Regions from separate parts of the Virgibacillus sp. FSP13 genome, predicted to be linked through region 2. Evidence: riboswitches for the same ligand, from Rfam matches in the RefSeq annotation. Region 2 holds a riboswitch; each other region holds the start of a gene.

Region 1 (2,203 bases), on a different contig from region 2:
CGAAAATGGTTGCTCTGTTAATGGAAGGTTTAACCCCGATTGCAGAATCAGCAAGTGCGATGATCAAAAAAAGGTTTCCAAAGAGGGATTTATATATAGGGATGGATAGTGCGCTATCAGTTGGTCATCCTGCTACTTTATCTGCTTCATTGCTGTTGATTCCTATTACATTATTTCTGGCTGTTATGTTGCCTGGAAATCATGTTTTACCATTTGGTGATTTGGCAACGATCCCATTTCTTGTCTGTTTAATGATCCCCGTGTTTCGTGGAAATATATTTCGAATTATTATAGCGGGAACGATTTATATTGGGGTTGGATTGCATATAGCAACATGGGTCTCACCATTATTTACCGATGTAGCAAATGCAGCTAATTTTGATATGGGGAGTAATACAAGTATATCCGCACTTGTTGATGGTGCTGTATGGACGACAGGTTTATTTGTAGGATTGGGGAAAATGTTGAGTTGGTATGGGATTGGATTAATTGGCATGATAGCAGTTGGCGGATTACTATATGTCAATAAATGGGGAAATAGAGGTGGATAGATATGAAAATAGCTTTAGTTGTTTGTGGTACAGGTGTCGCAACATCAACAGTTGTCATGGGAAAAGTAAACGAGTGGTTGATGAAAGAAAATCTACATGAACAAGTGATGCTTCATCAAGGTAACATCAATGATGCGATTAGCAAGTGGGATGATTATGATTTCGTTATATCGACAACCATTGTTCCTGAAAAGATGGAAGATAAGGTAATTAATGGTGTACCGTTGTTAACGGGGATAGGGGTTGAAGAAGTTTATAGGATGATAAAGAACAGGATTTAACATCTATAAATTAGTAATAAGTCATTTAAATATAGTCAATCACTGGGGGAGCACATTTGTGCTGAGAGAAAAAATTCGACCCTTTGAACCTGATCTGGTTAAAACTAGCGTAGGGAAGTGCAGTAATTCAATCTATTGAATTCTGTAAAACCATTCCTATGTAGTAGTGAATGATTTTTTTAATAAGAAGGAAGGGGATTTTATTATGAGCAATTTATTTACAGATCGCTTATGGAAAAAAGTCGGGCCAATCTGGAACGCTTATCTAGAACATCCTTTTGTCAAAGGACTTGGGGAAGGGTGGCTAGATCAAGAGAAATTTAAACATTGGATGAAACAAGATTATGTATATTTAATCGAGTATTCACGTCTCTTTGCTTTAGGAAGTGCAAAATCACAGAACTTAAAGACGATGACATTGTTTGCGGAACTATTGCATGGTACATTGGACATGGAAATGGACCTTCATCGAGAATATGCTAAGAAATTTAACATATCAAACGAGGAACTAGAAGCAACAGAAGCGGGAGCAACTACGACAGCGTACACGAGTTACATGCTAAATGTATCGCAACAAGGGGGCGTTGAAAATGTTGTTGCTTCCGTCCTTGCATGTGCCTGGAGCTATAACTTTATTGGGAAAAACCTAGCAGAATGGGAAGGGGCATTAGAACATCCATTTTATGGTCATTGGGTGGAGATGTACGCCTCTAATGAATTTACGGAGTTAGCTAATACATGTAAAGGTTTAATGAATGAAATAGCAAACGGTAAACCTGAACATGAACTAGCTGCACTAGAGGATATTGTTGTCAAAACAAGCTACTTTGAATACATGTTCTGGGATATGGCTGAGAGGAAGGAAAAATGGCCAGTTAAGTTTTTAAATTCCTCAACTGTATAGTCAAAACTAGCAGGAAGTATGGAGCCAAATTATTGGTAGCTTAGGAGTGATTTGATGATGACCATCTATACAGTTTCTTTATGGATGGAAAAAAGTGGTCCGATGAAAGCATTGTCGCACCAGGAGATTTTGACGGCCATCCCACTGCAGATGAAGTCAACATTGGAACAGTTGGATTGCAGTTAGGTCAACGGTTTCTGTACTTATATGATTATGGTGATGAATGGAAATTCACCATTACTGTTGAGGATATTTCAGAGGAAGAACCTGAGCCAATAACACCCTATATTGTTGCATCAAAAGGGGACGGGCCAGAACAATACTATTGGTAAAAGGAGGTGACATTCCCATCCTTTAGCACTTGGGTACGGTTCACATGAATCTTGTCCCAACAATGTATGGGATGAGTTAGTAAATCTGTCTTCCTGACTCCAAGATATAAAAGACCAATCAAAAAAGCGGGAACT
Region 2 (2,203 bases):
ATTTCTCTTCCGTCATATAAAAAATCAATTGCTTCACCATCTAAATGGCCCCCTTTAACAAGGGCAGCTCCGGCACCATGTTTAAATACGATTTGTTCAGCAGCCTGTTGTAAATCATCGATCGTTTTAATGGTTTCTCCGATAATATATTCTGCTTCTGGAACATTTGGTGTAACTAACGTTGTCATGGGTAGAAGCTGGTCACGCAAATAGTCTCGGGCATCTGCTGTGATTAATGGATCACCACTGGTAGCAACCATTACAGGGTCCATGACAAAAGGGACGGATAAATGCGAAATTTTCTTGGCTATTGCATCCATTATGTCGATATTCGCAATCATTCCCGTTTTAAATGCTTGAAATGGGATATCCGAAATAACAGAATCAAGTTGTTGTTCAATCATTTTTATAGGGATATGGTGAACCTCCTGAACGCCAGTTGTGTTTTGCGCAACAACAGATGTAATCACAGACATACCGTAGCATGTAAATTCCTGGAATGTTTTTAAATCAGCCTGAATGCCGGCGCCGCCACTTGGATCGGTACCAGCAATGGTAAGTACACAAGGTATTTGAGTCATTGCTGTGTCACCAATCTTTCTCCAGGCCATTCCTCACAAGTGTATGCCATGTCCCAAAAAGCTAATTCCAATTGACAGCTTTTGCGGAATGCTTCTTTCATTCGTGAGATGTCTTTGTTTGAAGACTCATTTGCCAATTCATCTAAACGGGTTCGCATTTCCGTTGTGGTTTTTTCCATGCTATCCTCAGCATAAAAGCTGATCCATGGATAAAACGCATGATTTTTAGACGGTTTATATGTTTTCATCAATTCCTTCCCGATTTCGAGATATGTCCATGGGCAAGGAAGTAATGCACAGATTATTTCTGGCAAACTGCCCATTTGTGCATGATACATCATATGCTTCATGTAATGATCAGCAGTAGGTGGTAATGGATGCCCCTGAAGTTCGTCATACCCTACCCCGATTACCTCGCAAAAATTATGGTGAGGATGGGTTTCGCTATGCAGTACAAACTGGATTTGTTCATTAAAAAAGGACATATCTTTACGATTGTTTGATTTGGAAATCGCGATTCCGTAAATGTTGATAAATGCATTTAAATATTCAAAGTCTGCTTTAATATAATGTGCTAATGCTTCTTTAGGGACGTTTTCTTTGCCAATTCCCTGTACAAATGGATGGTTAAAGATTGCTTGAAAAATATCTTTATTTTCTTCTCTAAGATTTTGTGAAAAAGTCATTGTCATGCCTCCTTGAATTTTTAAGGAAGCTACTAGGGGAGTAGAAAAGTAGATAAATAGAGGAGAGTACATATTATTCTCGCTCGACTACTTCCCTCCGCTGGTATTAACCAGATCAGGTTCCAAGGGACTAAGGAATATTCCTATTCTCAGCCGTTACAGCGCCCCTAGTAGTTTTCCGTTATACTAAATATTTTGTGGTACTTGTTGCTTCAAGCGAACAGCTATCATCCAGCCCATCAATGCGCCTGTTCCGCTGCTCACTAGAAATGATGGGAAGAAGAACAATGCACCAACTGAACTTCCCATTAAAAGGTTGGCAAATGGTACGGCAAACAAGGAACCAATAATTCCGGTGCCAATGAATTCTCCAAGTGTAGCCCATAACTTTTTGCCAAATTTTTTGTAGAGATAACCTGCTAGAAAAGCACCAATCATCCCGCCAGGAAATGCCAATAGCGTACCAAGTCCAAGCAAATTACGGAGTAACCCAATCATAAATGCGACCATAACAGCTGGAGTTGGACCGAGCATGATTGCTGCCATGACATTGACCGCATGTTGTACAGGGTAGGCTTTGGCAACGCCTGCTGGAAACCATAGAATTTGTGCCCCAATCGTTCCAATAGCTACAAAAACTGCCATTGTTGTTAGTAAACGCGTTCGATTCATCTGATTCCCCCTTTCAAATAAAATAAAAAAGCTAGATCCTGATAAAGGGACCTAGCTGGTGGGATTAGTTTATGGACATAATGCCACTCACTACTTCCCTCCGCTGGTGTTAACCAGATCAGGTCCATAAGAGTCGGAAAGCAGTTCGGCCTTCCTCTCAGCCCACGATTTTGGGCACCCCTAGTAGTTGAACTATTATAATTTGCTTGTTGATTCTTATCTTAACAGAGGTCTTTCCATTTGTCACCAGTCTATAACAAATAT
Region 3 (2,203 bases), on a different contig from region 2:
ATTACATCTAAGTTCTCAACCTTTTTTATCGCTGCATTTTTTGGGATTGTATTCAGCTTGTTGTTTCCGGATAAAAAGACTGTTAAACGATGAAACAAAATCTTGTTATAAATAGACTAGATTCTGCTTAAATGTACGGTTGTCTTGAGGAAAATACCAATACAAGTGAGGAAGCGTGCACATAGAATAAAGTATAAATCGAAACAAGACTTGTGGAAGATTTATTACAACCCATGAAACCTCCTGGGGAGAGCCAGCTGACCACTGGCTTTCTTTCTTTTAGGTTTGAATGATATAGTATAGGTAATAAGTAGAAGAAGGAGCCAGTAGTCATGAAAATAGCTTTATCATTCAGCGGTGGGAAAGATAGTTGTTTAGCATTATATCGTTTGCAACAACAAGGTTACGATGTTTCTTGTCTCATTACGACGATATGGCAAGAAAAACAGGAAACAGTCGCACACGGGGAGAAGCTTGATCAAATTGAAAAACAGGCTGAACGTATTGGGATTCCGGTTCATTTTATCAAGACAGACTTTACGGAATATACACAGGATTTTGTTCGTACGTTACAAGATTTAAAAAAGAACAATAAGATTGATAGTGTTGCATTTGGTGATATTTATTTAGAAGGACATCGTGAGTGGGGAGAGCAAGTTGCAGAAAAAGCTGGTGTAGCACCGATTTACCCATTGTGGACGGATCAACATGAGGTATTGGATCTATTAAGAGAATTTGTAGCTTCAAAGTTTCAGGCACGGGTTATCAAAGTAGATAATACAAAACTTCCGGAAAGCTGGATTGGTCGTCTTATAGATGAATCGTTTATTACTGATATTAGCAAGAAGGATGTTTGTCCGCTGGGGGAATCGGGAGAATATCATACAACGGTATTTGGCGGGCCAATCTTTAACGATCTGGTTTGAATATTATGAATCTTCTTGAAAACGGTATCGTAATGTAGTACCTTTAAACATGTAAGATCAAAATTAAATAGATTTTGTGGGGGGACCAGTTGAGCTGGTTGAGATTGTATCCGATAGATACTGACCCTTGGAACCTGATCTGGCTGAAACCAGCGTAGGGAACATCAAAGGTTGTTCAAAAAGTCCGGTAAAAATGACACATTTGAGCACGAATTAAAAGAAAAGGTAAATCTTTCTTTTTTGTATGCACCCCAGGTTTAAAAATGGTGGTGTTTTTTTATTGTCATTTTTAAACCTTTGTGCCGATCATTTTCCTAAACAATATTACAAATACATGGAGGATAGGAAATGAAGAAGCTTTTAATGTTATTAATTATGGTTACCATTCTTGTGGCATGTAACGATAACAATGAGTCAAAGAGTGCGGATCAAGATGAGAACGCCAAGCAGAAAATAAAGTTCGTTTTGGACTGGACACCAAATACGAATCATACTGGCATTTATGTTGCACAGAAAAAGGGATATTTTAATGACAAGGACTGGACGTGGAAATTATGATGCCAGGAGAAGTTGGGGCTGATCAGCTTGTCGCATCAGGAAAGGCCGATTTTGGTGTGGGTGCGCAGGAAAGTATTACAGAAGCACGTGTGCAAGGTGGCAGTGATCCAGCATAATACATCCGGTTTTGCCTCACCAAAAGAAAAAGAAATCACATCACCTAAAGACTTTGCGGGGAAAACGTATGGTGGTTGGGGTGCGCCAGTTGAGAAGGCTGTTCTTACATCCCTTATGAACCAAGAGAATGCTTCCGCTGATGAGGTGGATATTGTCAATATGGGAAACAACTAGATAGCGAAAAAGCTTTTACAAATGAATTTTTACCAAAATAGGAGGGTATTTAAGTGGCAAATGCGTTAGTTAGTGTTCAAATTATACCAAAGACAAAAAACGGGGAAGATCCGATTCCATATGTAGATGCTGCAATAGAGGTTATTGCTCAATCAGGAGTGAAATATGAGGTGAATCCACTTGAAACTACAATGGAAGGCGATTTGCCGGAACTTCTGTCAATTATCGAAAAAATGAATACTAAAATGACGGAAAGCGGGTGTGAAAGTATTATTTCACAGGTGAAAGTGTTTCATAAACCAGATGGAGCTTCAATATCTGAATTGACGGAGAAATATCGCTAATGAAAGGAATCATTAAAAAAGGATGGAAACCGGCTGTGGTTCTCCTCCTTTTGTTCAGTGCGTGGGAGCTTTTCAGTATTCTTT
Region 4 (2,203 bases), on a different contig from region 2:
AAAAACTTCCAGCTATACAGAAGGGGCTAACTTTATCGTTGAGAATTTTCGAAACTTTAGTCCGAAAATGGCTGATTTTGCCCGAATGGCTTTTGATAATCGTTGGATTGAGGCGGAAGATCGTGCTGGAAAGCGTCCAGGGGGATTCTGCACAAGTTTTCCAGACAGTGAACAGACACGTATTTTTATGACATATTCTGGGACAACTTCTAATATTGCCACCCTTGCCCATGAATTAGGCCATGCTTACCACCAGCATGTAATGAATGATGTGAATGGATTGAATCAGGGGTATGCAATGAATGTAGCAGAAACGGCATCAACGTTTGCTGAAATGATTATTGCCGATGCATCAGTGAAAAATGCTAAAAGCAAAGAGGAAAAACTGTCTGTACTAGAGGATAAAATACAGCGGAGTGTTGCCTTTTTTATGAATATTCATGCGCGATTCCTTTTTGAGCAACGATTTTATGATGAACGAAAACAAGGTATGGTTCCGGTACCTAGACTAAATGAATTAATGGTGGAGGCACAAAAAGAGGCATATTGCGATGCTTTAGATACGTACGATCCGAATTTCTGGGCGTCTAAACTGCATTTTCACATCACGGGAACGCCATTTTATAATTTTCCATATACGTTCGGTTATTTGTTTAGTCTCGGAATCTATGCATTTGCACTTGAAAAAGGTGGTAGTTTTGAAGATGACTATATTGCACTTCTTCGTGACACCGGAAAAATGACCGTTGAAGACTTAGCGGAAAAACATTTAGGAATTGATTTGACGAAACCAGACTTCTGGGAAAATGCCATCCGTTTATGTGTAAAAGATGTTGAGGAGTTTTTGGCACTTTAAATCCTAGCGTTGTCACTGGTTGGCGAATACGTTATAATACAGGTAACGAAAAAAGCATAGAAATAAAAGTCTACAGGGGGAGCCCATTTGGCTGAGAGTGAACACTGAGCTGTTCTTACCCTTTGAACCTGTTAGTTAATACTAGCGTAGGGATGGTAGCTTTTTTGATGGTATAAAAGCAATGTGAGCGGATTCCCCATCAGGAAGCTTCCCCTTTGACATTGCTTTTTTTGTGTTCAAAATTTTCGCAGGTAGATTTTTAGTCTACTAGAAGGGGAGGTTATTTGTTTGAAGGAGAAACGTACATTGTTTTTAATTGAAGTAGCTATTTTTACAGCGTTAGCATTAGCATTGGATCTTGCTCCGTTTTTATCTTTTAAAATTTGGGCACAAGGCGGATCAATTTCATTGGCAATGATTCCGGTATTTATTGTCGCCTTTCGTTGGGGATTAAAAGGTGGATTATTGTCAGGATTTCTATGGGGTGTTTTACAAGTAGCATTAGGCACAGGATATATATTGTACTTTTGGCAAGGCCTGCTTGATTATGCGGTAGCGTTTACTGTGATCGGCTTTGCAGGCATTTTTGCAAAACCAATTCAGCATGCAGTTAAGGAAGGCAATACGGCAACATCTATAACATATATTTTAACTGGTGTCTTTCTCGGTTCCATGTTGCGTTTTATTGCCCATTTTGCTGCAGGAGTCGTATTTTTCGAGTCGGCAGTTGACGGCATGAATGTCTGGATTTATTCATTGCTTTATAATATTTCATACATTATTCCGTCGTTCATTATTTGTACAATCGCGGTGTTCTTCTTGTTCCATAAACAGCCAAGAACACTATTAAGTGCAACTGCATAAGCATTAGCTTTCCGCTCACGATATGTTGGGTCGTGCCACTGTCTTTAGTTGGCACGGCTTTTATTTTTGGGAAAATGAATAAAGATAGATTTGTGCACAGCACCTATTTTGCGAAGTGCATATTTTTTGAGTATACTGAAAATAGGGGTGATCATTTTGCGGGAATTAATTGGCGAATGTAAATCATGTGGGGATGCTGTTTATTGTGAAAATGGCTTTTTTGATGGTGAACAAATAGATGGAAACTTATATTGTAATCATTGTGCCGAAAAGTTGGATTCTGAAACGGACAAACAAGCGTAAGCTCGTTTGTCCGTTTTAAATTAAATACACCATACCTTGTTCCAGTGTCAAAAGTAAATTGTTTTTTGAACCTTCCTTTTTTCTCACTCCCTATTATCGATTTGCATAGGCTATAGCACACGTAAGAAGAAAGGAAGGTTCATGTGGAGCTTACGATATCGCATTGGCTATATGGGTTAT

Evidence for each region. Region 2 has a riboswitch for thiamine pyrophosphate ahead of tenA (thiaminase II). Riboswitches for the same ligand answer to the same signal wherever they lie in the genome.
Region 1: another riboswitch for thiamine pyrophosphate. It lies ahead of tenA (thiaminase II); the one in region 2 lies ahead of tenA (thiaminase II).
Region 3: another riboswitch for thiamine pyrophosphate. It lies ahead of ACW2QC_RS16740 (ABC transporter substrate-binding protein); the one in region 2 lies ahead of tenA (thiaminase II).
Region 4: another riboswitch for thiamine pyrophosphate. It lies ahead of thiT (energy-coupled thiamine transporter ThiT); the one in region 2 lies ahead of tenA (thiaminase II).

The regions. Positions count from the first base shown of each region.
Region 1 is NZ_JBSVKG010000007.1:31,713-33,915, reverse strand. It holds gene ACW2QC_RS08010 (PTS galactitol transporter subunit IIC) at 1-551, shown strand, start outside; gene ACW2QC_RS08005 (PTS sugar transporter subunit IIB) at 554-832, shown strand; TPP riboswitch at 867-965, shown strand; gene tenA (thiaminase II) at 1,038-1,736, shown strand; partial or broken gene ACW2QC_RS07995 (IS1096 element passenger TnpR family protein) at 1,802-2,068, shown strand.
Region 2 is NZ_JBSVKG010000012.1:51,239-53,441, forward strand. It holds gene thiD (bifunctional hydroxymethylpyrimidine kinase/phosphomethylpyrimidine kinase) at 1-581, opposite strand, end outside; gene tenA (thiaminase II) at 578-1,267, opposite strand; TPP riboswitch at 1,343-1,446, opposite strand; gene thiW (energy coupling factor transporter S component ThiW) at 1,454-1,939, opposite strand; TPP riboswitch at 2,018-2,131, opposite strand.
Region 3 is NZ_JBSVKG010000025.1:19,551-21,753, forward strand. It holds gene ACW2QC_RS16730 (sodium/proline symporter) at 1-93, shown strand, start outside; gene ACW2QC_RS16735 (Dph6-related ATP pyrophosphatase) at 333-926, shown strand; TPP riboswitch at 995-1,104, shown strand; partial or broken gene ACW2QC_RS16740 (ABC transporter substrate-binding protein) at 1,275-1,769, shown strand; gene ACW2QC_RS16745 (thiamine-binding protein) at 1,829-2,119, shown strand; partial or broken gene ACW2QC_RS16750 (ABC transporter permease) at 2,119-2,203, shown strand, end outside.
Region 4 is NZ_JBSVKG010000004.1:10,912-13,114, forward strand. It holds gene ACW2QC_RS05075 (M3 family oligoendopeptidase) at 1-856, shown strand, start outside; TPP riboswitch at 922-1,027, shown strand; gene thiT (energy-coupled thiamine transporter ThiT) at 1,145-1,720, shown strand; gene ACW2QC_RS05085 (hypothetical protein) at 1,877-2,023, shown strand; gene ACW2QC_RS05090 (hypothetical protein) at 2,167-2,203, shown strand, end outside.